DNA from 4 places in the Arthrobacter sp. SPT-J7 genome. Region 1 is predicted to be linked to each of the others. Evidence: riboswitches for the same ligand, from Rfam matches in the RefSeq annotation. Region 1 holds a riboswitch; each other region holds the start of a gene.
What was found. Region 1 has a riboswitch for S-adenosylmethionine ahead of AC5RWX_RS18415 (bifunctional o-acetylhomoserine/o-acetylserine sulfhydrylase). Riboswitches for the same ligand answer to the same signal wherever they lie in the genome.
Positions count from the first base shown of each region.

Region 2: linked by a shared signal. The riboswitch ahead of AC5RWX_RS07650 (O-acetylhomoserine aminocarboxypropyltransferase/cysteine synthase family protein) and the one ahead of AC5RWX_RS18415 (bifunctional o-acetylhomoserine/o-acetylserine sulfhydrylase) in region 1 are both predicted to bind S-adenosylmethionine.
Region 3: linked by a shared signal. The riboswitch ahead of AC5RWX_RS07725 (acyl-CoA dehydrogenase family protein) and the one ahead of AC5RWX_RS18415 (bifunctional o-acetylhomoserine/o-acetylserine sulfhydrylase) in region 1 are both predicted to bind S-adenosylmethionine.
Region 4: linked by a shared signal. The riboswitch ahead of AC5RWX_RS10630 (hypothetical protein) and the one ahead of AC5RWX_RS18415 (bifunctional o-acetylhomoserine/o-acetylserine sulfhydrylase) in region 1 are both predicted to bind S-adenosylmethionine.

Region 1 is NZ_JBNHFF010000019.1:13,918-21,654, reverse strand. Features, by position in the region: gene hutI (imidazolonepropionase) at 1-1,190, shown strand, start outside; gene AC5RWX_RS18430 (DeoR/GlpR family DNA-binding transcription regulator) at 1,287-2,075, shown strand; gene AC5RWX_RS18425 (CPBP family intramembrane glutamic endopeptidase) at 2,180-2,959, shown strand; gene AC5RWX_RS18420 (VOC family protein) at 3,230-3,868, opposite strand; SAM riboswitch class IV at 4,034-4,149, shown strand; gene AC5RWX_RS18415 (bifunctional o-acetylhomoserine/o-acetylserine sulfhydrylase) at 4,193-5,518, shown strand; SAM riboswitch class IV at 5,613-5,728, shown strand; gene metX (homoserine O-acetyltransferase MetX) at 5,741-6,856, shown strand; gene AC5RWX_RS18405 (MFS transporter) at 7,036-7,737, shown strand, end outside.
Region 2 is NZ_JBNHFF010000004.1:8,145-15,881, reverse strand. Features, by position in the region: gene AC5RWX_RS07675 (endonuclease domain-containing protein) at 1-137, opposite strand, end outside; gene AC5RWX_RS07670 (hypothetical protein) at 291-611, opposite strand; gene AC5RWX_RS07665 (ArsR/SmtB family transcription factor) at 821-1,810, shown strand; gene malQ (4-alpha-glucanotransferase) at 1,853-3,967, opposite strand; gene AC5RWX_RS07655 (ParB N-terminal domain-containing protein) at 4,072-4,413, opposite strand; SAM riboswitch class I at 4,677-4,769, shown strand; gene AC5RWX_RS07650 (O-acetylhomoserine aminocarboxypropyltransferase/cysteine synthase family protein) at 4,867-6,342, shown strand; gene AC5RWX_RS07645 (CoA-binding protein) at 6,339-6,836, shown strand; gene AC5RWX_RS07640 (Ig-like domain-containing protein) at 7,059-7,737, shown strand, end outside.
Region 3 is NZ_JBNHFF010000004.1:22,232-29,968, reverse strand. Features, by position in the region: gene AC5RWX_RS07735 (APC family permease) at 1-743, opposite strand, end outside; gene AC5RWX_RS07730 (acyl-CoA dehydrogenase family protein) at 758-2,050, opposite strand; gene AC5RWX_RS07725 (acyl-CoA dehydrogenase family protein) at 2,117-3,355, opposite strand; SAM riboswitch class IV at 3,428-3,543, opposite strand; gene AC5RWX_RS07720 (zinc-binding dehydrogenase) at 3,839-4,795, shown strand; gene AC5RWX_RS07715 (CoA-binding protein) at 4,891-5,307, opposite strand; gene AC5RWX_RS07710 (alpha/beta hydrolase) at 5,453-6,772, opposite strand; gene AC5RWX_RS07705 (helix-turn-helix domain-containing protein) at 6,893-7,435, shown strand; gene AC5RWX_RS07700 (VOC family protein) at 7,595-7,737, opposite strand, start outside.
Region 4 is NZ_JBNHFF010000005.1:214,324-222,060, reverse strand. Features, by position in the region: gene AC5RWX_RS10640 (ABC transporter ATP-binding protein) at 1-650, opposite strand, end outside; gene AC5RWX_RS10635 (ABC transporter permease) at 647-2,416, opposite strand; SAM riboswitch class IV at 2,636-2,766, shown strand; gene AC5RWX_RS10630 (hypothetical protein) at 2,796-3,152, shown strand; gene AC5RWX_RS10625 (Dps family protein) at 3,768-4,328, opposite strand; gene AC5RWX_RS10620 (TspO-related membrane protein) at 4,454-5,257, opposite strand; gene AC5RWX_RS10615 (anti-sigma factor) at 5,318-6,034, opposite strand; gene AC5RWX_RS10610 (RNA polymerase sigma factor) at 6,021-6,593, opposite strand; gene AC5RWX_RS10605 (class F sortase) at 6,661-7,377, opposite strand; gene AC5RWX_RS10600 (DUF4397 domain-containing protein) at 7,511-7,737, opposite strand, start outside.

The sequences.
Region 1 (7,737 bases):
TCGCCGAGCTGATGACGCAGGACCTGGAGCACCGGGTCCTCAGGGACGCCGCGGTCGTGGTGGAGGGCGAGCGGATTTCGTGGATCGGTGCCGCTGCGGATGCTCCCGCCGCAGATGACGCTGTAGACGCCGGCGGCCGGACAATGATCCCGGGCTGGGTGGACTCCCACACACACCTGCTGTTCGCCGGTGACCGGACGGCGGAGTTCGAAGCGCGGATGGCGGGGGAGTCGTACTCTGCCGGGGGCATCGCCGTCACCATGAACGCCACCCGTGCCACGTCCGATTTCGACCTCACCCGTTTGGCGCTGTCCCGCGTTGACGAAGGCGTTTCGCAGGGAACCACCTACATCGAGACGAAAACCGGCTACGGCCTGGACGTTGAACACGAGACCCGGAGCGCTCGCATCGCCTCCACCGTGGTGGACCAGGTCACCTACCTCGGTGCGCACCTGGTTCCCGCCGGACAGGACGCGGACGAGTACACCGACCTCGTGTGCGGCCCGATGCTCGCCGCCGTCCGGCCCTACGTGCAGTGGGCCGACGTATTTTGCGAAGAGGGCGCCTTCACTGAGGAGCAATCCCGGCGGGTCCTGCTGGCTTGCCGCGACGCAGGCCTGGGCCTGCGCGTCCACGGCAATCAGCTCGGCCAAGGCCCGGGCGTGCAGCTCGCCGTGGAACTTGGGGCCGCGAGCGTGGACCACGTGAATTACCTTGCGGATAAGGACCTTGACGCGCTGGCCGGAACCTGGGCGGGGTGGGATGCCGCTTTCGGAACCGGTGCGAGGGGCACTGTTGCAACCTGCCTTCCCGCCTGCGATCTTTCAACCCGCCAGCCACTTGCCCCTGCCCGGGTGTTGCTTGACGCCGGCGTCCAGGTGGCGCTGGCCTCAAACTGCAACCCGGGCACGTCCTACACCAGCTCGATGGCCTATTGCGTCACCACCGCCGTGCTGCAGATGGGCCTCAGCGTCCATGAAGCCGTACGCGCCGCCACCTACGGCGGCGCCCTTGCACTGCACAAGGACAAGGGAGACGACGCCGACGGCGAACGTGCGGTGGGTTCGATCGCCGTCGGACACCGGGCGGATCTCCACCTGCTCAATGCACCGTCGGCTACGCACCTTGCGTACCGTCCAGGCATGCCCCTGACGTACGCTGTATGGCGCGCCGGGAAGAGGGCCAGGTAATTCCCGGGACAAGCTGACGTTAGATGATCATTAGCGGTCTGTTATGATCAGAAAGCGTCATCGCGCCCGGTGGCGGGAGTAGCTGGAGGCTCTTGCATGACCCGCACTGACCGACTGACGGCCATACTCGATCTCCTCGCCAGGACCGGCCAGGTGGAGGTCGAAGAGATCGTCAGCACCCTCAACGTCTCCCCGGCCACCGCCCGGCGCGACCTGGACAGCCTGGCAAAGCGCAGGCTGCTCACCAGGACCCGGGGTGGTGCCAGAACGGGCGCGCTGGCCTACGACCTGCCGGGCAGGTACAACCGCGACGATCACGCCGAGGCCAAGGAGCAGATTGCCCAGGCGGCCTCAGCGCTGATTGCCCCTGGCGCCGTGATCGGGCTTTGCGGCGGCACCACCAGCACCGCGCTGGCGCAGATCCTGGCCACGCGCGAGGATCTCAACGCGCCTTCCAACCAGCCCACCCTCACGGTGGTTACCAACGCCATCAACATCGCCGGGCAGTTGGCGGTCCGGCCCAACATCAAAGTCATGGTTACCGGCGGGATCCTCAATCCGCGGTCCTACGAACTGGTGGGGCCGTACACGGACATCATTATGCAGAAGGTGGTGCTGGACATCGCCTTCATCGGTGTCAACGGCATCGACCCCGACGTCGGGCCGACCAACACGGGGGAGGGGGAAGCGTCAGTCAACGCCCTGCTGGCCAGCAGGGCACGGGTGTCCTACGTGCTGGCTGACTCGTCCAAAGTTGGGGTGCGTGCCTTTGCCACCATGGACGGCTACAACTTCACCCGCTTGATTACGGATGCGGGAATCTCGGCGCACGACAAGGCGGCCTTCGAGGCCAACGGCACGGAAGTGATTGTCGCCGCGCGCTGAGCCTGGTTGTTACTGGGAGTGAAGCCACCAGCGCGAGGGCGCGCCTGCCGACCGGACCGCAGGGCAATCAGGCCGGTTCCAGAAACTGCAGGCAAGATGGGTACATGCTGGTTCCCTCCCGCCGTCGCCTGCGGATAGAAGTCTGGATTGTCTTGGGCCTGTCCTTGGGCCAGTCTGCCGTGTATTCCGTGGTGCAGCTCCTGGACAAGTTGACCCGCGCACCGCTGGCAGAGGGCACCTCTACCCTGAATCGCTCGCAGAGCCCCCGTGAGTACTTTGACCTGACGTACCAGCTGCTGGACATTCTCTTTGCGCTGGTGCCGGTGCTGCTGGTGATCTACTTCCTCAGCGATCAGCGGCAGGCATCCTCCGGCGGGGCTGACAACGCCGGTTCGGCTTTCCGTAAACTCGGATTCAACTTCGAGCGGCCCGGGCGGGACATGCTTCAGGGTTTGGGGCTGGCTGCGCTGATCGGCGTCCCCTCCCTTGGCCTCTATGCCGCGGGCAGGGCTCTCGGCATCACGACCGCCATCATTCCCAGCGCTCTTGACGCGTACTGGTGGACGGTCCCGGTGCTGATCCTGTCCGCTATCCGCCATGCCGTGGTGGAGGAAGTCATCGTGGTGGGTTACCTCCTGAACCGCTTCGGGAAGTTCGGCTGGAGCGTGCCGCTGTCCATCATGGTCAGCTCGCTGCTCCGGGGCACGTACCACCTGTATCAGGGGTTTGGCCCCTTCATCGGCAATGTGGTGATGGGCGTCGTCTTCGCGTGGCTGTACACCAGGACCCGGCGGGTTATGCCTCTCGTGATAGCCCATGCACTGCTGGACATCGTGGCGTTCGTTGGCTTCAGCTTGTTCGGCAAGGCCGTGGGGCTGGGGTAAGGCAGGCGGTCTGTTTGTGACAGTAGCCGGTGGCTGAGTCTGTGGAAACCCTGACATTTGCGGTGCCACCGTTCCATCAGCTGGGCAAGGGGCACTTCCTGGAGGCTCAGCTACCAGGTTTCGCCGGGCTCAACCAAGATTTCGCCAGGAAACGGATTCGGCCGTCATCGGCAGGTGACGCCGTTGTCACAAGCTGATGGCGGCCGAAGTGCAAAGGGCGTTTAGCCCAAGCCGGCGCCCGGGCAGGGCCGCCCGGGCGCGGAGGAAGGGTCAGATGGTCACAGCACCATTGGAGGTCTCGAACGTCACCGAAAGGATCCCGGGGGTCCCGTGCGGTGCCACCCACTCCACGGCTACATCTTCGAGCGGCTTTTCCACCGGCTCGCCCAGCCACTCGGTAACCCGGGCAGCGGAGCCGGCAATGGTCAGGCAGCTCATCTTCACGTTGCTCTCATAGGCGTTGGACGGGTGCAGGGACGGGTCCCCCTCCCACTTGAGCATGTAGGGAACCTGCGGGTCGGCAATCAAACCCAGGATGCCGATCTGCTTCCAGACCAGTTCGCGGCCGTCAGGAAACTTGCGGTTTCCGTTGACAGCGGAGCGTCCGAGCCGTTCTTCAAAGGGAACCAGGTCGTCAACCTCGACGCACCAGCCCATCCAGCCGCCCCCCGCCGCAGACCGTGCACGCACTGCCTGTCCGAAGGGAGCCTTGTCCGAAGCGGGGTGGTCCAGGACCTCGACGACTTCGAGGTACTTGTGCCCGGCGAGCGGGATGATCATATTCCGGGTTCCGAACCGCGGGTGTACCCCGCCCTTCACTGCCTCAACGCCGAGGGCAGAGGAAATACGTTCGGTGGTGGCAGCCAGGCCATCGTGTTCACAGGCGTAAGAGACGTGATCCATGCGCATGGCAACATCTTGGCACTTTGTGATCGGGCTCTCAGCTAAGGATAGCCTTACTGGGATTTTGGTTCTGAAGCAGCATTAATCCAGGGTCCTGTTGACGGCAGCGGTGAGGACCTTGTTCGTCATAATCCTGTCAACCGTCGCGTCCATGTTCCTACACTGGGCTCAGGTCATGAGTGCCAGCGCCAAGCCCCGGCTCGCTGGCCGGCAACCCTCCATCCGCGGTGGGGTGCCCCGGGTGAGGACCTGGCTGTCCGGCAACGGCCGGATGGCAAGCGCGGCCCGCGGTGCTTCGAGCATGCCGGGCCCATGTCAAAGGAGCCTTAGTTGTCCAACGGATGGTCTTTCGAAACCCGCCAGATCCACGCAGGGCAGGAGCCGGACGCTGCCACGGGTGCCCGTGCGCTCCCCATTTACCAAACCACGTCCTTTGTGTTCCCCAGCGCAGAGAGCGCAGCGAACCGCTTCGCCCTCGCTGAGCTGGCGCCCATCTACACCAGGATCGGCAACCCCACCCAGGAAGCCGTGGAACAGCGGATCGCCAGCCTCGAAGGCGGCCTGGGTGCCCTTCTGCTCAGCTCAGGGCAGGCCGCTGAAACTTTCGCAGTCCTGAATATCGCCGAGTCTGGGGACCACATTGTGGCCAGCCCCAGCCTTTACGGCGGCACCTACAACCTCTTTGCCCATACCCTGAAGAAGTTTGGCATTTCCGTCACGTTTGTGGCTGACCCTGACAACCTGGACCAGTGGCGCGAGGCAGTGCAGCCCAACACCAAGCTGTTCTTTGGCGAGGTGGTTTCCAACCCGCGGCAGGATGTCCTGGATATTGAAGGCGTGTCCCAGGTTGCGCACGACGCCGGGGTTCCCCTGATCGTGGACAACACCCTGTCCACCCCGTACCTGATCCGGCCACTGGAATGGGGTGCGGATATTGTGGTGCACTCGGCCACCAAATACCTGGGCGGCCATGGTTCCGCGATCGCCGGCGTGATCGTGGACTCCGGAAAGTTCGATTTCGGCAAGGACCCTGCAAAGTTCCCCGGCTTCAACACCCCGGATCCCACCTACAACGGGCTGGTCTATGCCCGGGACCTTGGCGCCGAGGGTGCCCTGGGCGCCAACCTTTCCTACATCCTGAAGGCCCGGGTGCAGCTCCTGCGTGACCTGGGCTCGGCAGTGTCGCCCTTCAACGCCTTCCTCATCGCCCAAGGACTGGAGACGCTGAGCCTGCGGGTGGAACGTCACGTCGCCAACGCCCTGGAAGTAGCCCGCTGGCTGGAAGCGCGTGACGACGTCGAATCCGTCGCCTACGCCGGGCTGCCCTCCAGTCCTTGGTACGAGCGCGGCCGCAAGTACGGCCCCAAGGGCACCGGCGCCATCGTGTCGTTCAACCTCGCCGGCGGGGCGGAGGCGGGTAAACGCTTCGTGGACGCGCTTGAGCTGCATTCCCACGTGGCCAACATCGGTGACGTCCGTTCCCTGGTCATCCACCCGGCGTCGACCACCCACAGCCAGCTCTCGCCTGAGCAGCAGGTGGTTGCCGGCGTGCACCCCGGCCTGGTGCGGCTGTCGGTAGGGATCGAGCACATCGATGACATCTTGGCTGACCTTGAGGCGGGCTTCCGGGCGGCCAAGGAAGCCACCGGCGCCTAGCAGTACCCGGGCACCAGCTCGGCAGCGGGCCGGGGAAGTCACAACCAGTCACACTCTTGGCGGCAGGCAGGGGCTGTTTCGTACACTCGAACCAGGTCATGAGTGCCAGTGACAGCCCCGGCTTGCTGGCCGGCAACCCTCCTTCCGCGGTGGGGTGCCCCGGGTGAAGACCTGGCCTGCCGGTCATTCGACGGCGGGCAAGCGCGTAGAAGAGGTCTTGCCATGACGGTTACCGTCACCCGTACCACCGTCCCTGAACACGGGATTGTCCGCTATGCCTCCATCGGGGGACTGAAGCTGGAGGCCGGCGGATACCTGCCGGACGTCACGCTGGCCTATGAAACCTGGGGCACCCTCAACGCGGACGGCAGCAACGCCGTCCTCATTGAACATGCACTGACCGGCAGTACCCATGTAACCAGGGGCGACACGGAAGAGCCCGGCTGGTGGGAACAGCTCGCGGGACCAGGTGCGCCGGTGGACACGAACCGATTCTTTGTTGTGTCCGTCAATATCGTAGGTGGCTGTTACGGGTCTACGGGTCCGTCGTCGCCCGCTCCGGACGGAAAGCCCTGGGGCTCCCGCTTTCCACTGGTGACCCTGAGGGACAGCACAGTGGCGGAGGCCCGGCTGGCCGACCAGTTGGGGATCTCGAGCTGGTTTGCCGTGCTGGGTGGCTCGATGGGCGGGGCGCGTGCCCTGGAATGGGCGCTTACCTATCCGGAGCGGGTACAGCGATGCGCTGTGATCGCCGTCGGCGCCGCAAGTACGGCCGAGCAAATCGCCTTCGCCCAGGCACAGACCCTCGCCATCCGCCAGGACGCCAACTTCGACGGCGGTGACTACTACAACGGACCCGCCCCGGAGGAGGGCCTGGCGCTGGCCAGGCGTATTGCCCATATCACGTACCGTTCCCCGCAGGAGCTGGACGGACGGTTCGGGCGGACGCCGCAGGCTACCGAATCGCCGCTCCAGGGTGAGCAGCTTTCAGCCCGCGGACGCTACCAGGTGGAAAGCTACCTGGACCATCAGGGCACCAAACTGGTGCAGCGTTTCGATGCGAACAGCTACATCGCCATCACGGAGGCACTGATGAGCCACGACATCTGCCGGGGGCGGGGGTCCCTCACCCAGGCTCTGTCCGGTGCCAGCGCGCGTTTCTTTATCGCCGCCGTGGACTCGGACCGGCTCTACTTCCCGTCACAGTCACGGGAGCTGGCACGGGCTCTTCCCGGGGAGGTGGACGTCCACCTCATCGAAGCGCCTATCGGGCACGACGGATTCCTCACCGAGATCGGCCAGTTGGCACCGCAACTCCGCGAGCACCTTTCGGCCTAAGCAGGCCTCCAAAGCAGAATGTGTGCATTAATGCAGATGGGCTCTGCATGATTCGCCGTTGAGCTGGGCGATAAGGCAGACCATACTCAATGGGACCCGGCGGTTCGTGGCCAAAATCACACGTATCCGCCACAGCCTGTCCCAGTGGTGTCGAAGAGGACGCCGAAGGAGTTCACTAAATGAGTACGGAAAGCTCCGCCGCACGGCGGCCAGAGGAAACCGACGTCAAGGCCTCAGGCCTGAAGAAAGTCGTTACGGCCTCCATGGCCGGCACTGTTGTTGAGTGGTACGAGTTTTTCCTTTATGCCTCCGCCGCCACCCTGGTGTTCGGCAAAACCTTCTTCCCCAATTCAGGGACTGAACTGGACGGCATCATTGCCGCATTTGTCACTTACGCCGTAGGTTTCGTGGCCCGCCCCATCGGCGGCATCGTCTTTGGCCACTTCGGTGACAAGTTCGGCCGCAAGCAGTTGCTGCAGCTGAGCATCATCCTCGTCGGCGTAGCCACTTTCCTTATGGGCTGCCTGCCCACCTTCGCCCAGATCGGCTACTGGGCTCCGGCCCTCCTGGTGTTCCTGCGCTTCGTGCAGGGCTTCGCCGTCGGCGGTGAGTGGGGCGGCGCCGTGCTGCTGGTTGCCGAGCACAGCCCCAACAAGTCGCGCGGGTTCTGGTCCAGCTGGCCACAGTCAGCGGTACCTATGGGCAACCTCCTGGCCACGGGCGTGTTGTTCACCCTTTCGGCCACGCTTTCCCAGGAAGCCTTCCTCGGCTGGGGCTGGCGCGTCGCCTTCTGGCTCTCCGCAGTCATCGTCATCGTCGGCTACTACATCCGCACCAAGGTCCAGGATGCCCCGATCTTCATCGAAGCCCGCAAGGAAGTC
Region 2 (7,737 bases), on a different contig from region 1:
CCTTGACGAAGCACAGTGATCGCGCCGCTCTTGATGGCCGACTGGAGCTGGTCTCGACTAAAACCGCATTTGGCCAGCTCGCTAATGTGGAGCGTTCCGCCGCGCCGTTCAATGTACCCGGCTATCGCCTCGTCCATAGCCACGAGCATGAAGGCTCCGGACGCAGATCTCTAGATTGTCGCAGTCCCTGTGGACAATGTGCGTAGTGCCTGGGGCAGGCCATGAGAAATCACGAAAAGCGAGCGTGCCATTGTGGGCGCCCTTGCACGCAAGGACCCTTAGGGTCTGCGTTAGTAGCGTCCGCCGAAGAGATGGATCTGTGAACGGACCTTGTCGCGGTGCTCCTCAATCAGGGCGTCTTTGGCGGCGCCGGCTTGCCACGATGCGTTGAGCCTGCGGGACGTTTCCGCAAGCACACGGAACATGGCATTTGCCGCGCGACGGATCCCGCTTAAGACATCGGGGCCGCCAGGTGCGTTAGCCGGCGCCGGCGAGGTCGACCGCAAGCTTGCGTTGGCCGGGTGCACGGATGCGCCGATCAAGGACTCCCCGGACCGGTATGCACGGTCAGCGACGTCGAGCTGGTGGCGGGTTTGCGTTGAAGTAGTCATGGCTTCAGAGTCCGCGCACTGGCTGACAAGGGCCACGATTCGGCAGAACCCGAATCGGGAATAAACCCGACGCCCAGTGAAGAACCGGACCAGCTTCGGATAAGCCCCATGTGGAAGACGGACGGCGCACTTCCCGAAACCCGCCGCCACCACGATTCGGTCCACCCCGAATCCTCGACGGACCTGACCGGCAACCTTACGCTGTTCCCATGCACATCACGCTCAGCAGCGAGGACCTGACCAAGGTCCGGTTCGAGGCGGCGCCGCTGGGCGAAACAGTCGCCAGCCTGCGAGCGCTGCAGGTTGGGACGCCCATCCACCGGCCTTGGATCGAGGTTACCAAGCGCCGCATCGCCGAGTCGGCCGACCCGCAGGCCCGCGACCACCTGCGCCTGCTCACCGCGCTGGTCCCTCCGAAGGGCTTCCTGGCTGACTCCATCACTCCTACCCCGAAGTACCAAGGCACGTTCGCCGAGGGCCTCGCCGCCGTCGCCAATGTGCCACCCGAGGTGTGGCAGCGCGATGTCACCCACCTGTTGAGCCAAAGCCCGGCCGACTACGCCCGCGAGGAACTGCAGCGGCTCGCCGAAGACATCGACGCCGGCATCCCGCGCATCACTACCGCCCTCGAGTGGTACTGGCGCACCGCCATCGAACCCGTATGGCCGCGCCTGCGCTCCCTGCTGCTGGCGGACATCGACAGCCGCCTGGCCCAGCTGGCGCGCGACGGCATCCTCGAGGTGTTCAAGAGCCTGCACCCCAGCGTCCGCCCCACGCCCACCGGTCTGGAAATCATGCGCGGCTGCGACGCGGACGACGTGCCCGAACCCGGCGGCGGGCTGCTGCTGGTGCCGAACGCGTTCGTCTGGCCCAACACGTTGGTGCTCAACGTCCGGCCGTTCGTGCCCACGCTGACCTACGCGCCGCGCGGCGTCGGCCGGCTCTGGGAAGCCAGCCGCGAGGCAACGCACAGTCCGGTCGCACGGCTGCTCGGCAAGACCCGCGCGCAGATCCTCGCGCAACTTGATGTACCGATGACGACGACGCAGCTCGCCCGCTGCTTGGACCTCGCCGCCGGGACGGTCAACGAGCATCTGAAGGTGATGTCCGAGAGCGGTCTGGCGGCCACCATGCGGTCCGGCCGCGAAGTGTTCTACCGAAGGGCCGAAACCGGCGAGGCGCTGCTCGCAAGGTTGTGACGGCGCGCGCTGAGCCCGCCTGCACGCCGCGCGCCGGCCCGCCTACAGTTCCCGCATGATACGGGCCAGCGACTGGAACCGCTGGTTGCCGGCCAGGTCCTCGATCAGGATGGGCTCGCCATTCGGTCCGGCCAGCGGAATGCGCCAGTTGGGGTATTCGTCGGCGGTGCCCGGCTGGTTCTGGGTTCGCCGCTCCCCCACTGCATCCGTGAGGGCAACTCCCAGCAACACCGACGGGGTCTGCGCGATGAACTCGTGCAGCGCCTCAACGGTGCGTTGCACGCCTGCGCTGCCGGCGCCGCCGTCATTCCCTGCAGCAGCCGGAACCCGCGAGCGCACCAGCGAGAGCACGGAGTCCTGCGCTGCCTGGTCCAGGGCGCGCTCCTCCTCCACCGGCCGGTTCAGCAGGCCCAGTGATTCGCGCAGCGCCACATGCTCGCCCGCGAGGTAGCCGGCTGTGGGCGGCAGGTCGTGGGTGGTGACGCTGGTGAGGCAGAAGCGGCGGTAGCTCTCCGGCGGGCGCGGGCTGATGCCGTCGTACTCGAACCACAGAATGGAGGTGCCCAGGATGCCTCGCTCGGCCAGGTAGTCCTGTACCCCGGGTTCGAAAACACCAAGGTCTTCGCCAACAACGACGACGCCGGCCCGTTCGGCTTCCAGCGCCAGGATGCCGATCAGAGCTTCGTGGTCGTAATAGACGTAGGCGCCTTCGCCGGGCGTGCCGCCGACGGGAATCCACCACAGCCGGAACAGCCCGAGGATGTGGTCTATGCGGATGCCTCCGGCGTGCCGCAGGATGGTCCGCAGCATGTCCCGGTAGGCGGCGTAGCCGGTTTCGGCGAGGCGGCGGGGATGCCAGGGCGGCTGGGACCAATTCTGGCCCTGCTGGTTGAACATGTCCGGCGGCGCGCCCACCGATACACCGGGCGCCAAGACATCCTGCAAGTACCATGCGTCGGCCCCCGCGGGGTGGACGCCGACCGCGAGATCATGCACGATGCCGATGTTCATTCCCGCGTCGATGGCCCGGCGCTGCGCGGTCTCGAGTTGCTCGTCGCACAGCCACTGCAGCCACTGGTGGAACTCGATGCGGTCTTTCAGCGCGGTGCGCTGCGATTCGATGAACGCCGGGTCGGACCACTCGGGCGCGCCGGCCGGCAGAGTCTCGGTGAGGGCACACCACAAGGCAAAGCGCTCCAGCCCGTCGCCTTCCCGCGCGCGGAAGGCTTCGAATAGCTGTTGCCGTTCACGGGATCTGGGCACCGCGAAGACCACTTCCAGCGCTTGCAGCTTCGCGGCAAAAATGGGGTCACGGTCCAGAATGCCGGCGTCCAGGTTGGCGTCCTGGAACATGTTGACCAAGGGGACGTCGCGGGCTTCGGGAACGTCCTCCACCCGCAGATACAGCGGATTGAAGAACCGGCGCGTCGCGGGCAGGTAGGGCGAGGGCTCCACCGGCGGCTTCGGTTGTGCTGCGTGCAGCGGATTGATCAGCACGAAGCCGGCACCCTGGGCGGCGGCCGTTTCGGCAAGGCGGGCGAGGTCGTCCAAGTCGCCGACGCCCCAAGACGACCGCGAGCGAACGGAGTACAGCTGAGCCATCACGCCCCACGTCCGGGGAAGCCGGTCGGCGGTGGTGAGCCGCGGCGGAGTGACCACGAGCGCGCACCGCGTCCAGTTGCCGGAGGATTCCGCGACCTCGCCGCCAGCGCCCTGCTCGTCCACATCCAGGGCCAGTTCCAGAGTGTGCCAGCCCAGCGGGAGGTCAGCCGGCACAACGGCGGCCAGACGAAGATGCGGGTCACCTTGCTCGTCCTCCGACCCGGCGGCCACCACCTGCACCGCGCGCCGCGATCCGTCCTCCAACAAAACCCACACCTGCGGGCGGCCACCGGCACGGACATTGACCGGAACCTCGGTGGCAGTACCTCGGCGAATGACGACGGCGGGCGGCAGCGTGGCCTGTGACGGAGCCAGTTCCGCGGCCAGCAAGGAGGCAGTGACGTCGTCGTCCGTTGCGCAGGGAACGCCCAGCGCGGTGAGGACGGAAACCAGCGTCGCAGGGCTGACTTCCTTCTCGCCGCCGTCCCAACCGCGGAAGGTAATGCCTACGCCGTGTTCCTGTGCGAGGCGCTGCAGCGCCGTAAGGTCAGCCATAACTCCAATCTACGTGAGACCGGGCTGGGCGGTGGGGCCGCGGCCGAGACCGGTCGATCGCGCGGGCTCGGTTGTGGCGGACTCGCCGGAAGCCGCGACGGCGGTCATTGCCCTGGGCGCACACGCCGTGCAATGGCGTCCAGCACTTGCTGCCGCGTGAGCCCGCGTTGCCGTTGCGCCACGGTGATGGCGTACTCCATGGCCTCGCCGCGCAGCCCCTTTCGCACGTCGGCTTTCACCGTCGATCGGCCCAACTGCCGGGCGGCAGCAACGCGATGGTGCCCGTCCGCGAGCAGCAGGACTCCGTCGACATCAAAGATGACAACAGGCGTGGCTTCATCGAGATGCTCGAGGTAGTACGCCACCCGGTCAGGGTCGAGATGCGGACGGCCTCGTTCTATGGATTCTTGAGCGAGGGCGGCAACCGGAACGTCCATGACTGCCATGAGGTTAGTATGCAGTCGGCGCCCACAGCCGTCCATCAAAGGGCACAGCGTCCTTCGCGCGCCCGTTCCGCGCACCGCCGGAGACCGACGAAGGGGGCCAGCATCAAGGCTCGGCCGGTCAGCACCCGGGTCTCCACGCGCTCGCTGGCGCTCGCTTGGTCGACCACCGGGCACTCGCACCGCCGTCGTACTGGGAATGCAAGGCGGCACGCAACGCGGCTCAACAATTTTGGCCGCGGCTGCGGAAGTTGCGAGAATGGACGGGACCATCCCGAGCGGTTGAGAGATCTGGCTCTTTGACACCGCAGCAACCATCCGGCCCGCCGGAAAGGTGCTACCGCCAGAAGCGATGGAGAGAGCGCAAGCAATCTTTGATCCGGATGGCGCCGCCGCATCTGGTCGCGCCGCAGGACCGTCATTGCCTCGGGAACCTAAGTTTGAAGGAGCTGCCTGATGGCTGAACGCACATTCGGTTTCCGCACCCGTGCCCTGCACGCCGGCGGCACGCCCGACGCCGAGCACGGCGCCCGGGCCGTACCGATCTACCAGAGCACGTCGTTCGTGTTCAAGGACACCGACGACGCCGCGAACCTCTTCGCGCTGCAGAAGTACGGCAACATCTACTCGCGCATCGGCAACCCCACGGTGGCCGCGTTCGAGGAGCGCATTGCCTCGCTCGAGGGCGGCATCGGTGCAGTGGCGACAGCGTCGGGCATGGCCGCCGAGTTCATCACCTTCGCGGCGTTGGCCGGCGCGGGCGACCACATTGTGGCCTCGTCCAAGCTCTACGGCGGCACCATCACCCAGCTGGACGTGACGCTGCGCCGGTTTGGCGTGGAAACCACGTTCGTCGACTCCACCGACCCGGCCGACTTCGCCGCGGCCATCGGAGAGAACACCAAGGCGGTCTACACCGAGATCGTGGCGAACCCGTCCGGCGACATCGCCGATCTGGCCGGCCTGGCGGCGGTGGCGCACGACGCCGGCATCCCCCTGGTGGTGGACGCCACCTTGAGCACTCCCTACCTGATCCGGCCGATCGAGCACGGCGCGGACATCGTGATCCACTCCGCCACCAAGTTCCTGGGCGGGCACGGCACCACGCTGGGCGGCGTCGTCGTCGAATCCGGTCGCTTCAACTGGGGCAACGGCAAGTTCCCGCAGATGACCGAGCCGGTGCCCAGCTACGGCAATGTGTCCTGGTGGGGCAACTTCGGCGAGTACGGATTCCTCACCAAACTGCGCTCCGAGCAGCTGCGCGACATCGGACCGTCGCTGTCCGCGCAGTCCGCGTTCCAGCTATTGCAGGGCGTGGAAACGCTGGCGCAGCGGATGGACGAGCACCTGGCCAACGCCCGCAAGGTGGCCGAGTGGCTGGAAGCCGACGAGCGGGTCTCCTGGGTCAGCTACGCAGGCCTGCCCGCGCACCCGCACTACGAGCGCGGCCGGAAGTACCTGCCCAAGGGCGTGGGCTCCGTGTTCAGCTTCGGCGTCAAGGGCGGCCGCGAGGCAGGTCAGAAGTTCATCGAGTCGCTGCAGCTGGCCAGCCACCTGGCCAACATCGGCGATGCCCGCACTCTGGTGCTGCACCCCGGATCAACCACGCACCAGCAGCTCACCGCCGACCAGCTCGTTGCCGCCGGCGTGCCCGAGGACTTGATCCGCATCTCCGTGGGGCTGGAAGACGTGGACGATATCCTCTGGGACCTCGACCAAGCGCTGACGGCATCGCAGCAGGCCGGCACCGAGCACGGCCCCAGCCGCGACCATGAGGACGACGCGTTCGACACCTCCGAGTTCGCCTCGCCCAGCTATGCCGGTGAGTCCTGCACGATTCCGGCAGCGCGAGCCGCCCGGACAGAACCTGGAACGCGCGTAGTTGAGTCCGTGGAAGAACTGATTGAAGCCGAAGAAGGAGCCGCCAAGTGACCGCGACCTCAGAACGGACCTGGGTGGGACCGTCTGCCCCCGAACGGCTGAACATCCTGCGCAACACGAAGTCGATCGCCATCGTCGGCGCCTCGGACAAGCCCAGCCGGGCCAGCTACTTCGTCTCCACCTACCTGCTCTCCAGCTCGCCGTACAAGGTCTACTTTGTGAACCCGGTGGCCAAGGAGATCCTGGGCCAGCCGGTGTACAAGTCGCTGGCCGATCTGCCGGAGGTGCCCGACCTGGTGGACGTGTTCCGTAAGCACGATGACCTGCCCACCGTGCTGGAGGAAACCCTGGCCGTCGGTGCCAAGACCATCTGGCTGCAGCTGGGCTCCTGGCACGAGGAGGTTGCGGCCAAGGCCGAGGCCGCCGGCCTGAACGTAGTGATGGACCGTTGCGTGAAGATTGAGCACGCCCGCTTCCATGGCGGCCTGCATCTGGCTGGGTTCGACACCGGCGTCATCTCCTCCAAGCGGCAGTTGACCGCTTAGAGGACGCTCGTCTGAGGCCACGCCGGTCAGCAATCACGCCGCCGCCGGCAGCTGAAAGCCCGCCCCTGGTCCCCCGCCCTCCAGTCGGAGAGCGGAGGCCTGAGGCGGGCTTTTTGCTGCCCTGATTCCTGCCCCGGGGTGACTGTAGACGCCTCCAAGGATTTCCCCAAGGTCCTCGTCAGATGCTGTGGCCAGCCACACAACACGACTAGGGGAGTCATGATGTTCAAGAAATCCGCCCATCCAAAACACAGGAGGGGCACCGAACGTGCCCAAAGGGGGAAGCCATCCGTCCCCCAAAAAGTCACAGCCGGGCTGGCTGCGCTGGTGCTGGGCGCGGGCGTGCTGCCCTCGGCCTTGGCTCCCGCCGCGTTGGCAGCGCCGGTGGGCCAGGGCCTGACCCTCAATGCAGGGGACATGCGGTTCATCCTGAAGCAAATCAAGATCGCGGAGAACCACGCCACCAAAGAAGATGCCGAGGGTAAGCCCGTGGCGGGCCAGCCGCTCCTCGGCCCCGGGCCCAACCAGATCGCCAATCCCCTGTTGCCTTATGGGCTGCGCACCGTGGACGGAACTGATAACAACCTGGTGCCCAATCAGGGGCACTACGGTTCCTCCAGCCTGCCGTTCCCGCGGCTGGCAGAACCGGAGTGGCGGACCGCTTCCGGGGGAAAGTCGTACAAGTCGGTCAACGTGCCGCTGATGCAGGACTCCGACCCCCGCTTCATCAGCAATGTCATCGTTGACCAGACCTCCAGCAACCCGGCCGCGATCGCTGCTGCCGGCAAGGCGCACCGGACGGTGAACGACGGTCCGACGGCGGTTCCCTGCGAAGCCGATAACCTGCCCCAAGGCTGCGTGCCCGAGGGCGAGACACTCGACATCCCGAATGTCACCACCG
Region 3 (7,737 bases), on a different contig from region 1:
ATCGTCTTGTCCGGGTCGCGGGCCTCGTCCCGGAACACGGCGGTGGCTTCGAAGCCGATGAAGCTCAGGATGGCGAACAGCAACGCGATCCCGGGTGCCCCGGACAGCACGGTGGACGGGGTAAGGAACCCGGCGGAGAGCCCCTCGGACCCGCCGCCGCCAAAGACGATGGCGGCGTCCAGGATCAGCACGATCAGTACTTCGGCTACCAGCAGCACGGCCAGCACCTTGCCGGACAGCTCGATGTTGCGGTGACCCAGCCATGCCACGGCAACCAGCGCCGCCGCCGCCCACACCCACCAAGGCAGCGCGGGGCCGCCGTAAGCGCGGACCACTTCATCGACCGCCGGGGCAAAGAGCCCGTAGACGCCGGCTTCCAGCGCCAGGTAGGAGAGCAAGGCCGCGAAGGCGGCCCCCAGTCCAGCCCGCCGGCCCAGGCCCTTGTCCACGTAGCTGTAGAACGCGCCCGCCGACGGCACATGCGGCGTCATGGTGGTGAAGCCGACGGCGAACAGCAACAGGATTGCTGTGGCCAGCAGGTAGATGAACGGGAGGCCGGCGCCGTTCCCGCTGGCGATGGCCAGCGGGACCGTTCCGCCGATTACGCCCAGCGGTGACGCAGCGGCCACCACGATCAGCACGATGCTGGCGACGCCCAGCCGGCCGGAGAGCCGCGGCGCGGTTCCGGCCGCGGGAGCGGCGGCTGGCGGCGCGGCGAGAGTTTGGAGGTTGGAAACTGACATGGTTTGCCTTCTTCCTAGACGGCCGCGGAACCGGCGGCGGGGATGCGTGGCTTGCGGCCGGCGTCGGCATTGGCCTCGCCAATCGTCCAGACGAACGGAGGTTCGGCGGCGTTGACTTCCCAGTCGCCCACGATCCGGGCCTTGTAGATGTACGGGTTGTGCGTGGCCACCGTGCGGGCATTGCGCCAGTGCCGGTCCAGTGCCTTGCCGGTGCTGGTGGAGGAGGCGCCGAGGGTGTTGAACAGCTCGCCGGCCGCCTCCGGCACCAGCGTGCTGAGCACAATCTGTGCCTGGCCGGATTCCAGCTCGACGGCGATGTTGGCCTCCTTCTCCACATCGGCGGCTCCCTGTCGCGACGCGAAGACCCGGTCCAGGGCGCGGGCCACGCTTAGGGTGGTTGACTTGGCGGCGTAGGCCTTGGCGCTAATGCCGCCGACCACTTGCAGGATCTGCGCGTCGTGTCGGACCAGCGGTGCGTTGCCGTGGCCGAACACCCGCTTGCGCTCCCGCACGTTGGTGGCGGCGTCGGTGGCGGCCGCCTGAGCGATACCGGCCAAGGCCACCAGCAGGATGTGCTGGTAGAGCGCGGTCTGGTACGGGAAGCGGTCGGCGAACGCGGACACGTTCGCCGGGTCCACCTCGGCGTCGGTAAACACCGTGGTGCCGCTGCCGGTGAGCCGCTGGCCGAAGCCGTCCCAGTCGTTGTAGGTTTCCACGCCGGGTGTCTGGGTGGAGATGATCACCGAGACATCCGAGCCGTCGGGCCGCTTCGCGGTGACGTCGATCCAGTCGGCGAAAATGGTGCCCGTGGTGTAGAACTTGCGTCCGTTCAGCACCAGCTTGCCGCCGGATTCGGAGAGCACGGTGGCGGTTCCGCCGGCGCCCGGTTCGGTCCACGCGTTCCCGGCCTGCTGACCGGAGGCGAAACGCTGCAGCCAAACGCTGCGGTCCCCGTTGCGGCCGTGCTGGTACAGGTTCTCCTCCACCAGCGCTATGTGCGAGCGCAGCGCTTGCGGGATGTTGCTGTCCGCGGCGGCCAGTTCGATCAGCAGTTCGGTGAACTCCTCCCAGTCCAGCCCGTCGCCGCCGAGGTCGGCGGGGATCCGCGCGGCGCCGAAGCCGGCGTCTTTCAGCCAGCCGATTTGCTCAAACGGCAGCTCGCGGGCCAGTTCGCGGTCCAGCGCTCCTGCGGCGATGCGCTGGAAGATCGGCCGGTACTTCGCGGCCGCCGCTTCGAAGGCCGGCGTTGCGTGGACGGAAGGGGTGGCGTGGAAGGTCGTCGTTGCGTGGTCAAGGGTTTCAGTCATGGTGGTGCTCCTGGGGTCTCGGCCATGCACGGCCGATGTCGGGACGGGTAGGGCTGTTTGAGCGGATCAGGTGTAGAGCGAGATGGGCTGGATTTCGCCCAGCAGGAAGTTGGCGCCGACTTCGACCTTCTTGTAGTCCACCGGGTCGTGCAGCGTGTGCGTGCGGACATTGCGCCAGAAGATGTCCAGTCCGACCTCGCTTCTCGCGGAGGAGGAACCGGTCACTTCGAAGATGCGGTTGGCCACATCCACGCCCACCTCGGTGGAGACGACTTTGAGCCGGGCGATCTCGATCTCGATGTCAGCGCGTGCCTCGGCCGTGAGTTCTCCGCCGGCGGCGATGGCGGCGTCGAAGCGCTCGTTGGTCCGGTCCGCCAGCGCTTCCACGGCTGCCACGCGGGAGGCCAGTTCCCCGTAGACCCGCTGGGTCAGCGGATCCTGGGCGTAGGTCTCGGCGCTGCTGAGGAACCAGGAGTTCTTGCGTGCCAGGGTGATCTGGCGTCCGCGTTCCAGCGCACCCTGCGCGATGCCCAGGTAGAGGTTGCCGAACGCCAACTGGATGTACGGCGTCACTAGGCTGGAGAAAGGCTCCTCCCCCACTTCGCCGATGATGTCGTCGGCGGTGACCAGCACGCCGTCGTACTTCACCGAGCCACTCGCGGAGAGGCGCTGGCCCAGCGCGTCCCAGTCGCCTAGGAAGGAAATCCCGGCGCTGTCGTGTTCCAGGGCCAAGGCCAGGAACGTGCCCTGGTCGGGACCGGCCGTGATCGCGGCGTTGACCAAGATCGCGTCGCCCACGGACGCCCCGGTGGAAAAGTGTTTGATGCCGGTCAGCCGGAAGCCGTCACCGTCCGGGATCAGTTCCAGGTTCGGGTCCACCGGGTTGACCGAGTCGCCCCAGGACCAGCGGCCCTGGGCCGACCGGCGGAGCAAGCGTTCCTGGACTTCCGCGTTGCCGTAGAAGACCACGGCGCCGAGGTTGGCGTAGTGGTAGGCCAGGATCTGCGCGATCGAGGCGTCCGTGCGGGCCAGGATCCGCACCGCGTGCAGCGCGCTTTCCCAGTGGCCGCCCTCGCCGCCCCACTCGCTGGGGATGATCAGGTTGAGCAGGCCGGAACTGCGCAGCAGCTCCACTTCGGCCAGGGGATCCGCGTTCCGGCGGTCGCGCTCCAGCACGTCCGCGCCCAGCACGGCGGCCACGCCCTCGGCGACCTGCTGCCAATGGGCGAGTTCTTCGCGGCTGGCCTGTCCGGTCCACGGGGAACGGCGGGTCTGCTGGTGTTCTTCAATGACGACGGCGGTCATGGCGCCTCCTCGGGGTGGGGCTCCCGCCTGCGGCGCGCAGCAACCATCACGGTCGACGACGCAGCCTGGAGGGGGCCGTACTTGCCGGGCACGGGATCTGTGCGCGGCCGGATCCTCATCTGGGGCACCCCACTACGGAAGAGGGTTGCCGCCCAACCAGCCAGAGCTTGTCGTTGGGACTCTTGATCTTGGGGAAGAGTCTGCCGGGCAGAATCCGGCGCTGTGAAGCATGTGACTGGCCATGACGTAACGCTGCTGATTGTTACGGAGAGGGTCTTATTTCGACGGCGGCCGGTCGCCCCAACCCGCCCCCCGCGGAGTCATCCCGCCAAGCGTTGGCCCAGCCTTTTGAGCCGGGTGCGCGATCCCAACGGACTACCCCTACTGCTGTGACAGTGACGGGACTACCGTGGAGTTGCACTGCCAATATCGGCCAAGCCGGGGCGGGCACCGTCCAGGTGGTCGGCGCACGGAAGGTTCATCATGAAGGCATGGCAATTTGTCGGAACGAACAAGCCCCTGGAGCTCAACGAGGTTGAGGAGCCGCACGCTGGCCCCGGCGAGGTAGTTGTCGACGTCAAGGCCTCCGGTGTTTGTCACTCGGACGTCACGACGCTCGACGATGCAGGATGGATGGCGCTGTTCCAGCACGGTCTGCCCCGCACCATGGGCCACGAATCCGCCGGCGTCATCAGTGAGGTCGGCGAAGGCATGGACCATTGGAAGGTTGGCGACCGCGTGGGCCTGTCTCCGGTGATGTCCGACGGGGACGCACTGGGTTACGGCAAGTGGGATGGAGGCTTTGCTGCCAAGCTTCGCGCGACCGACGACAATCTCGTCGCCCTGCCCGATGAAGTGCCGTTCGATCTCGGCGCGATGGCGACCGATGCCGGCCTCACCGCCTACCATGCCATGATGGCGGTCGGCGGCGCCAAGGATGGCATGAAGGTCGGTGTCATCGGCCTCGGCGGCCTCGGCTACATCGGCGCACGCTCCGCTGCGTTGGTCGGTGCCGAGGTGTACGGCGCAGAGGTCAATCCGGAAACCCAGAAGCTGGCCGACGAGATCGGATTGGCCGGCGTGGCCGCCTCGATCGAAGAGTTCAAGGACAAGAACCTGGAACTAATCGTCGACTACGCAGGTTTCGGCACCACCACCTCGGCCGCCATCGAGACCCTCGGTGAGTTCGGCACCCTGGTTCAGGTGGGCATGGGCCGGCTGGAATCAACCATCAACACCTACCCGCTCATCATCAACCAGCTCACCATCAGGGGCTCGAAGTCCGGCACCAAGGAGGATCTGGCCGGCATCTACGACCTCATGAAGACCGGTCAGCTCAACCCACCGATGAACCACATCAAGCATGCCGACATCCCCAGCGCGATCGACAAGCTGCGCGCCGGAGGTGTCGTTGGCCGCTTTATCGCGATGTACGAATAATGCGTTGGCCCCTGCCTTCCGGCCCGCTCATCCGCCGAAAGACCGCCCACCGCCTGACAAACCGGGCTGGGATCAAGCGCTCTCACGAGCGGCAGCTACAGGCCGAAGTGCGGGGCTTCGATGGCCGGGCAGGTGTCCATGACGACGTCGAGACCGGCCGCCTTGGCCCGCTCCGCCGCGGCTTCGTCGACAACGCCCAGCTGAAGCCAGACCGCCTTCGCGCCGATTTCAATGGCCTGGTCCACCACCGGGCCCACTTTCTGCGAGTTGACGAAGCAGTCCACCACGTCGACCTCGCCCGGAATGTCCGCAAGCTTTCGATAGCCTTTCAGGCCGTGGACGTCTTCGCCCCGCAGGTTGACCGGGACCACCTCCATGTCCAGCTGGTCCATCAGGTATCGGGAAATGCGCATGGCGACCCGGTGCGGGTTTTTGGACAGGCCGACGACGGCCCAGCGGGCGGGCGTGCTCAGCAGGCGGCTGACCACTTCAGGATCATTCTGGTGTGCCATGGCGCCACCCTACCCATGAGTTCCCTCTACCGGTACCTTCGCTTGCTGGTCCCCCAGCCAGCAGCCCCATCGAGGATTCAGATAACGCCCTTAAACCGCGGTTTAAGGGCGTTATCTGAACAGTGAATGAGGAGGGTCAGTAAGGCTAGCGGGCCAGCTGCTGGGTGTCGGACGTTCCGGAAGCCCCGGCGGAGTTGGCGTGTGCTTCCACCCAGCTGCCTACCAGTTCCAGCAGTTCGGCATCCACGGGCTCGCGGATCTGCCGCTTGTAGTCGGACAAGGACGGAGCCTTCGGGTCCCGGCGCAGCAGGTGCGAGAGGTCCTCGATTGTCCGCGTGGTGACTGGGCCCGGCACGGTGGCCGCAATGATGTCCAGGTCCTCTGGGTTCACCTGGACGTCCTTGGTGCCGGTGATGGCCAGCACCGGCATCTGCAAGCGCTCCAGGTACGGAACCGGGTCGAAGTCGATGAACTCCCGCAGCCAAAGCGCGTTCACTTTGCGGCCCTGCATGCGCACCATGTCCTTGGTGGTAGTCCGGATTTTTTCCACCGACTTTGCCTGCAGCTTGACTAGGTCCTGGCGGAAGAGTTTGAGCAGCAAGCGAGGGAAGGCGGGCAGCGAGTCCTTGATCTGGGCGGTCTGCCATCTGCCTGTCTCAAAGCCGGTCTGTGCCGAGGCTGAAAGCAGCACGGTGCCATCTACCCGCGTGCCGGGATCTGCTGCCAGGGTAGCCGCGTGATAACTGCCCTCACTGTGGCCGACCAGGAACACCGGCAGGCCGGCGGCTTTCTGGGCGACCATCCAGCGCAGGGCGGCAGCGGCGTCGTCGGTGTTCTGCCGGAAGCCGGCCGCCAGGAAGGTGCCGTCCGAGGCGCCGGTGCCCCGTTTGTCGTAGCGCAGCGAGGCGATGCCATGGTCGGCGAGCTCGCGGGCCAGGTCGCGGCTGATGCCCAGCGGCATCCGCTTGTGGTCGGCGTTGCGGTCAACGGGACCGGAACCGGGCAGGATCAGCGCAGCTCCGCGAACCGTTCCGGCCGGCTTGGCCCAGGTGCCCACCAGCTGCACGGTCCCGGAGGAGAAGCGGACCTCTTCCTCGGTGACCTGCTGCTCGGCAGGCAGGCCCGCAGCCGCGCGGATCTGCACCGCGACGTCCTCGGCGTCCGGCAGCGAGACGACCACCCGGGCGTACTTCTGGCCGGACAGGTCCAGCTGCACGGCGGGAGTCCCCTGGCGGGCGACGGCGAGGGTTTTGCCGCGGCCGCGCCAAGTTCCGATGCGCGTCCGGCCTGGAATCGCCAGACCGGGAGAACGCAGGCCGTGCACGCCGTCGAAAGCATCCGCCAGCAACTCGACCGACGTCACGGCCGAGAGCGGGAACGCCTGATTGCCGATCAGCCCAGCCAACTTCTCCATCCGGTCCAACTCCAGCAGAACCTCGTTGTTCCCTACCCGTATCGCCGCCATTGCGCCTCCCCTCGGATCGTTATTGCTTGTCAGTAAGTCGGTTCGACTCCGGCACCTGCGCCGGACAAGAATCATTATTCTCAGTTGTGCGAACAATGTCAACTATGAGAATATAGAGGCATGTCCCCTTCACCGAGCGCCGATCTGATCCTGCACCCGGTACGGCTACGCATTGTGCAGGCGCTGCTGGGCGGGCGGGAACTGACCACAGCAGAGATCTCCGCCGAACTCCCGGAAATCCCGACCGCGACGCTCTATCGGCACATCGGAACGCTGGCCAAGGCCGGAGTGCTGACCGTGGCTCAGGAGCGGCCGGTCCGCGGCACCACGGAGCGCACCTACCGGCTGGACGCCACCAAGAGTTCGGTGAGCGGCGACGAGCTGGCGTCCATGACGGCAGAGGATCACCGACGCGGTTTTATGGCATTCGCTGCCGGACTGCTGGAGGCCTTCGACCAGTACACCGGCCGGGGGGACCTGGATCTCCTCCGCGACGGCGCCGGTTACCGGCAGATCGCACTCTGGATGACGGACGAGGAGCTGGCGGAGTTCAGCGCCGCCATCCGGGCTGCCGCTGAGAAGGCAGTGGCGAACGGCCCCGGCGAAGGCCGGCACCGCCGCCTCTTCTCCACGGTCCTGATCCCGGCGGATCCGCCCGCCTGACGGCCCCAGAACGACGCCGCTGCCTCCTCAGTGCGCGCAAGGAGCCTCTTGCCCCACTTCCGGAAGCACGACGGCGGTGCGCCCTGCCGCCTTCGGTTGGGCGATGCCGGTTCCGCCTGCCGTTTGGCGACACCGGCGCTTCAAGGGACCCGGCCAGCGCTACCCGGCACCCCAGCACAAGCAGAACGGGTGGCCCGCCGGATCCGCGTAAACCTGGAATCCGGACTCGGCCGCGGCGTCGTCGGCGGGTTTCAGCAGTTTGGCGCCGAGCGACGTTGCCTGCTCATGCGCCTCGGCCAAGT
Region 4 (7,737 bases), on a different contig from region 1:
TTTCCGTCCTGAAGAACCAGAACGCGGTCGGCCAGTCCGCCGGCATCCTCTTTGTCGTGCGTGACGTAAACGGCCGTGGCCCCGAGATGTTGCTGGATTCGACGGATCTCACGACGCATTTGGGCGCGCAGGTTGGTGTCCAGGCTGGATAGCGGTTCGTCGAGCAGTAGCAGCCGAGGGCGCGGGACCACGGCACGCGCCAGGGCGACCCGCTGTTGCTGGCCTCCCGAAAGCGTTCCTGGATACGCTTCCCGGTGTTCCCACAGATCGACCATGACTAGCGCTTCCCGAACACGTTCACGTGTTTCGGCCTTGGAAACCTTGGCTCGTTTCAGCGGATACGCGACGTTCTCGAAGACTGATTTGTGCGGCCAAAGCGCGAAGCTTTGGAAAACCATCCCCAGGTGACGTTCTTCCGGGGCCTTATTGATGCCGACCTTGTCATCGAAAACGGCCTCGCTGCCGAGGTAGATCGTGCCACCCTCCGGGTGCTCCAGGCCTGCGATGGCGCGCAGGAGGGTGCTCTTGCCGCAACCGGAGGGACCCAACAGGCAGATGAACTCCCCATCTTCTACCTCGAGTCCTACGTGGTCCAATACAGTCTTGGTGCCGAAGGACTTGTGCAGGTTGTTAATGACGATGCTGGTCATGCGGAAACTCCTTGTACTTCTTCGCGCTGTTGGGAGGCACTGCGGCGAATGATGGTGCGGGCTATCAGCCAGAGCAAGAATGCGGCAGCTGCCAGTCCTGCCATCGCGCAGGTAAAGATGACGTAGAGGGCAGCGGCCAGAACGGTTTCGCCGCTGTTGTAGAAGCCAAAGCTGACAGTGGCGATCATTTCGGTGTTGGCGCTGCCCAGCAGGATGGGCACGTCGAGGATCCCCGACATGGTGATGGCTACGAGGAACCAGGCCGAGATGAGGGACGGGACCAGGAGCCGCACTGTGACAGTTCCAAACGCGCGGAGGAAGTTGTCGCCGGAGATTCGTGCTGCTTCTTCCATATCGACGCCGATCTGCGCCAGAGCACCCTCCAAGGTCCTGGTGGCCAGCGGGACGGTGGCGACGGCCAGACCGATGACCAGGATCCAGACAGTTCCGTAGATGCTCTTGGTTCCCGGCGTCATCAGGACCGACCAGAGGAAGGCCAGGCCCAGAACCAGGCCAGGCATTGCAGCGGGAACCCAGGATGCCAATTGGATGTAGCGGCCGAGCCGGCCCTTCATCCGGACAAAAGCGAAACTGACAACCAACGCGAGAATGACGGTCAGGAGCCCGCCGATCGTGGACACAATAATTGTGGTCTCCAACGCCTTCATGACACTCGGGGTGTTCAAGAGGCGCTCGAAATTCTGCAGGGTGAAGTCGGACGCGCCGAGGTAGGGCCGGAAGGCGCTCAGGATGACCTGAGCCACGGGAAGGATCAGCGCAACGAGAATGAACAGGAGCACCGCCGCGACCACGGCGCCCGTCCATCTCCCCGGTTTGCGGAGGTCCGCGCCCTTGGCCCTTCCGCCCACGGAGGTGTACGTCTTGCCCCCGCCTGTCAGCTTGAGCTGCAGCAGCACCAATACCGCGAGGATGGCAACGATAACTAAGGAGGAAGCAGAGGCTGCGGGGTAATCGGCTTCGTATCCGCCGCGTAAGTAGTCATAGATCTGGGTGGCGAACACGTTGATTCCGGCCGGCAGTCCAAGGACAGCCGGGGTTTCAAAGGCCTCGAGTCCTTTGACAAAAATGAAGAGGCTGGCAGCACCAAGGGCAGGCAGCAAGGCCGGCAGTTCGATCCCTATGAACGAACGGATCCGGCTTGCGCCGCCGATCCGGGCTGCCTCCTCCAAAGCCGCATTTTGATTGCGGAAGGCTCCGAGAAGAATCATGTAAGCCAGCGCACTGGCCTTCAGCACTGTCACCAATACCAAGCCGAACCAACTACGCGTATTGAAGGTCGCCGCAAGGAAGTCGAGGCCGAGCACGTCGAAGAAGCGGTTGATCATGCCCGTCTGGCCAGCACCAAGCATCGCCCAGCTCAGCGAATACAGCACGGTCGGCATCGCGACCAAGATGACCATCACGGGGGTGATAAATCGCCGGAAGGGCACATCCATCCTTGTGGTCACCGTGGCCATAAAGACGGCTACCGCCATGGAGAGGACCGTGATCACCACCGCGTAGATGACCGTTGAGCCGAGCGCCGCGTAGGCGTTCGGGTCATTGATCAGACGCTCAAATCCCGACAGGGTCCACTTGGGGTTACCCGCCAGCGGTGACGAGCTGAAGGCCCCATAGATGAGCATGCCCAGCGGCCACACGAACAACCAGGTAAATATAAGGAGGCAGACCGCTTTGCCGATCGTGCGGGCAGCCGTAGCGGGCTGGATGCGCGTGGAAGAACGCGGCGCGGTCAGGACACTCATGGCACCCCTTTCTCTTGCTTTGGTAAGCCTGTACGCAATCCGTACAAAGGTTACGTATTTCGTACGCTTGATATTAGTGATCCCATTCACGCGGCGTCAAGAATGCGTCACATAGGGCTGTAACGTGCGCCACGGATACCAGTGCGACGGGGCGCTGGGCCGACCTCGGGCTATGTGCTTACGGATTTTTGTCCGAGGCGGTCACTATGCTGAAGACAGCTTCACGAGATGCGCGCCGCCCTCCGGCAAGAGGGCAGATGCTCCGACATGGCCGCACACCAACCCCAACCTCACGGGTGGTTCGGATGACGAAGCGGTCCGTCTCCAACTGGAGCGGGCAAGAGCGTCCGCCGTGGCGGAGTGTGGAAAAGGAACTGACGTGGCCAGCTATGAAAACCGAGCCGATGACGAACCCCAGACCAAAACGGAACGGTGCGCGGTGTTCCTGCCGGGACACAAAGTCCATTGGGTCCAGATCCGGAAGGCGCTCAAAGAGGATGTCGGAATTCCAGTGACCGTTCGTCTGGAGGTGGATGGGAAAGTGCACCTCTTCGACGCTGGGGAGGAACAACTTTGCTGGCACCACGACACCGCGGACATCGCGGAGGCGCTGGCTCTCCCCTGCGGAGACATCAAGTGGTACGAGCAGGTGAGATTACTGACAATCGAGACGATCGTGGACCAGCGGTCCTTCTCCTTGGGCTGGGTTGGCGTGGCATCGGAGTGCCGGTCTTAGCCCGAACACGCCGGCGCCGAGCGTCTAACGGCGCGCTTCCGCGTCTGTCGGGGCGGGGACGCCTCAATTGCCTGCCGCTTCGAGGTTGGCAAGATACCGGCGAAACCGCCAGGAGTCGGCAAAAAAGATCGGCTTCGCCCGGCCACGCCAGGGCCTAGGATGCGGGGGGGGGAGGGCCCAAATGGCCCCGCCGCATTAAGCCCTCCCCCGAGGCAAAACCCGGGCGCTCCGGATACCAGTCGGTTCCGCCGACCAAGGTGACTGCGAAATGGTGGAAGGACACCGGCCGCTGGGAATGCGGTTCAGCCGCGGCTGAACCGTGCGGCGGATTCAACCGGCCCGCCGACTGCGTCAGGTCGACGGCGCCCGCACGGCGTCCGTCGTCCACGCGGCAGCATCAAACGGGCGCCGGCCGATTCCGCCACGAACACGACCCACGTTGTTCCCGCGCGCAGCTCCTCCCCAACCGGTGCGAAGAGGCGACCGCATCGTGGTGCGGTTCCACCGCCCGGGCCCGTGAACCTTCTGCCGACAAGGGCCCGGCAGCGCCCCACGCCAGGTGGTGCTGCTGCCGGGCCCTGAAGGCGTTGTTAATTATCAGAGCGTGCGGCCCGGCTACTTGGTCTTCTCGGCGGCGCCCTTTTCCGTCTTCTCTCCGCCGGAGGCCAGTTCGCCGGCGCTGTTCTCCAGGTGGGCCCGCATGAACCACTGGAAGAGTTCCAGTTCGGCGGTCTGGCCGATCAGCAGGTCCTCGGTGACCGGGTCGATTTCACCGACGGTCTCGATGGCCTCGCGGTGCGCGCCGACCACTCCGTTGTAGACCACGTCCAGTGCGGCGAGATGCTCGGCGGTGCCGGCACGGTGGATGTCGTAGTCGTCCCAGCTGCGTTCCTTAACCAGGGCACCGGGCAGCCCGTTCGGGGAGACGCCCAGGGTGGCAATCCGCTCGGCGACGGCGTCGATCATTGCGCGGACCTTTTCGATCTGCGGATCGAGCATTTCGTGGACTCCGATGAAGTCCCGGCCCACCACATTCCAGTGGGCGTGCTTGAGGGTCAACTGCAGGTCATTGAGCGCGTGGAGCCGCTGCTGCAGGATTTTTGCGACCTTTCGGCCGTCTTCCAGCTTGAGGCCGGGAACTGTGTAGCTTGCCTTGGATCCGGTCGTTTCCGCCATGAGAAACCTCCTTGCTCGGCGATGCCGCTTGTCGGCATCCTGCTGTTTTCCAACCTAGCTGCGAACCTTGTAAACGTCCCGCTGGGCGACGTTTCGTCAGCCAAGGGCGAAATTCAGCAGGCTTACTAATCGCGAGCGCCGCCACCCACGAGCACTCGGCTGACAATCGCCGCGAGCAGCACCACCACAGCGCAAATTCCTGCGGCGATCGCGGTGCCCTGGTCGACCAGTCCGCCGTCGAGCCGACCGACGGCGATCCAGGCCAGGCCCCAACTGGTGGCCAGCGCCGGGGCAAACCGGCCTCTGCTGTACACCGCGGTGCCAACACCGACTGCCGTTGCCAGAGCGAGCACGACCGAAGACAGCAAGGTCACCGGAAGACCTAAGCCGTCCACGCCCGACGCTGCGAAGACGGCCCCGGCATTGGCCACCGTGGCCACGGTTACCCAGCCCAGGTAGAGGCCGAAGGTTCCGTCGACAATGAATGCATCCAGTCTCCCGTCCGGCAACGTGTCGACCAGCAGCACCAGGACGCGCGCCAGCACGGCCAGCAGCATGACGATGACGGCCAGGCTGATGATCAACAGTCCGGCCTGCACCACCCAGATCCACGCGGCGTTCAACAGCATGGAGGCCACCGCCCAGGGGCGCAGCTCAGCCTGCCGGCCGGACCGCCGCTGGGCCGGCAGCAATTGCCAGACCGCGTACGCGAGCAGTCCGAGGTAGATGACGGACCAGATCCGGAAAGCCGGCGCGGCCGGAGCCAGCGGCGTGGAGTCTTCGTTCAGCCAGCCGTCTGCCGCCTGCTGGATCGGGGTTCCGATCACTACGCCGCTGCCCATGAAGGCGGCAACAATTGCCAACAAGGAGCTGACCAGCACCAGTATCGGGACGGCCAGCCCGGTCCGGATCTCCGTTCGTTGCTGCATGCTTCCTCCGGCCCTCGTCGGTGTTCCCGCTGCCAGGAAAAGTCCACCGTGGAATATCGTTTAGGTTCCTAGCCGGCCACGAACGATGCTCACGGTGGAGTGAGCCGGGTTTCCGTCCACTGGCTCGTCGGAGACATCCACAATGGGGAACTTGGACAGGTCCAGGCCTTCGGGGATCGGGAATCTGCCGCTGTCCGAGTCCATCACGCCGAGGCTGACCAACCCTGACAGATCGGGAGCTATCAGCCACACTTCCTGATATCCCCGGGCCTCGTTGGCGCTCAGGCTGATGTCCAGTTCCCTGATGCCGTTAGTCTCCACCACCCGCGCCGTACCGGTGGCGGTGTACTGCTTCAACGGCTCCAGATTTGTTTGCGCCAAAATATCTGCGCTGCGGTTGATGCTCCAGGACACACCGATGACTGCCAGGAGCACCACGGCGGCCGCGGCGGCCAACCAGGCGGGCAGATTCCGGATCCGCGCGCGTCTCCGGGAGGGCAGGCTGCGGACAGTTGCTGAACCGCCGGCCCCGCGCAGCGGATCTTCCGCGAGGTCCGGAGAAAGCCCCAGTTCACGGTGGATGGCCTGCCAGACGTGCGGCCCCGGTGCCTGAAGTTCCGGATCGGGGTCGGCTTTCGCTGCGGTCACGGCGCGGCGGAACGCCTGGTACTCCTCGGCACACTGGACGCAGGTTCGGAGGTGGTCCCGGTCTGATTGGTCGCCCATGGTGTTGTCCAGCGCGAGCAAGCTGATCAACTCCGGATCAAGGTGCTGCATGGTCAACCTCCAATCGGCGTCTCAAGTGCTGCAAACTGCGATGAATGTGACTCTTGACGGTACCAAGCGGCAGATCGAGCCGGCGTGAAATCTGCTCGTGCGTCAGATCTTCATAGAAAGCCAGGCGCATGATGGAACCCTTGGGTTCCCCGAGCCGCTCCAACTCTCCGTCCAGCACCAACCTGTCTGCCAGCGTTTCCGGGGAATGCGCGTCTTCGGCATAAACGGGGTCAGGCAGCACCGCCGAAACAGCACGGACTTTGCGGTCCTCTCGGGCAGAGGACGACTGCGCATCGGCGATCACTCGGCGGGTGATCCCCACAATCCAGGCCGGCAGTCTGCCCAGCGTCGGGTCAAAGCCTTCCCGCAGGCGCCAGGCCCGGATGAAGACTTCCTGTGTGACGTCGTCCGCGGCCGCCTGATCCCGCAAGGCTCGGGAAGCCAAAGTGCGCACCAGGGGCGCCAAGTGACGGTAGGCGTCGGCGATGGCCGACTCCTCGCCGGCGGCGAAGGCGACATCGATGCTGCTATCCCAAGCGTCGAAAGGAGGAGGTGCCAAGCCTGCGTCCTTCCGGTCGTCGGGAGGGGAACCTACCCCGCAGACTGGTGCTGAAGGGCCGGAAAAGTCAGTCAGGAACCGCTGTGACAACCACATTGTGGCTGTAATCCTGCCGTGCGTCCAGCCACTGGCCGCCGCACGTGACCAGCTTTAGCTGCGGTTTTCCGTCCCGACGGAACACGGCCGCCGCATCGAATTCGTCCTTATTCATCAGTTCCACTTTCGTGACCCGGTATGTGAGGGCCCTGGCGTCCGCGCGTTCCACGGAGATGCGCGTGTTCGACGGCAGCTGCCTGAGTTCGGCAAAGGGAGCCAACCCAGACAGCGTGTCAACGTGAGCCGCTATCACCGCGGTTCCGGTCGGATCCCCCGGTGCCGGACCGTGGCGGTACCAGCCGGCCTGGTCAACGGAATCAGGAATTTCCATCGCATTGCCGGCAGCAATACCGACCGCGACCACGCTGACATCAATCGAGGTGCCGGCCACCACCAGCCGGGTGGGCGGAGTTTTCTTGCGTGCCGTCGCGGGCAGTGCCCGGTGAACAGGGACGGCCGCCGGGTCCGGAATCACCGAAGCCTCGGGCACGGCGGAGGACGCCGGCGCTTTGCCGTCCGGTGGAGTCCCTGCGTTCGCCTGGCCTTCGGCCGCGGCCGCGCTGTGCGAAACCGCCGGTGTGGGCGGGACTCCTTGGGCGGACTGCGGGGCAGCGCATCCGGCAGCCCAGATCATGACCGCGCTGAGCAGCAACCCGGCGCGGGCCGCCGTCGTCGTTCTCATGGACATGATTCCTACTGGGAAGGGTGCGTGAGTGCGGGAAGCAGGAGGCGTGCTTCCCCCGCTTCCGGCCCGGGCCTGAAGCGGGGGAAGCCGGTGGCGCCCCGGGCAAGGAACCACCGGCTTCGGAAACCCGCTGCAGCTAATCGTTGGCGCGAACCGTCAGCTTGCGGCGGGTGAATGCGCCGGCGCCGAGGAGCAACAGGAGAGCCCCTCCGGCGACTGCGGCGCTGGTGTAGTCCGGGCTTGTTTCGGCCGCAGCTCCGGACCGGCCTCCCGGTACCGCGCCCGGAGCCGAATTCAGCCCTTCAATGTTTTGCACGGCCAGCGCGAGGTTGCCGTCCTTGAGGCTGCCCCAGGCGTAGACGA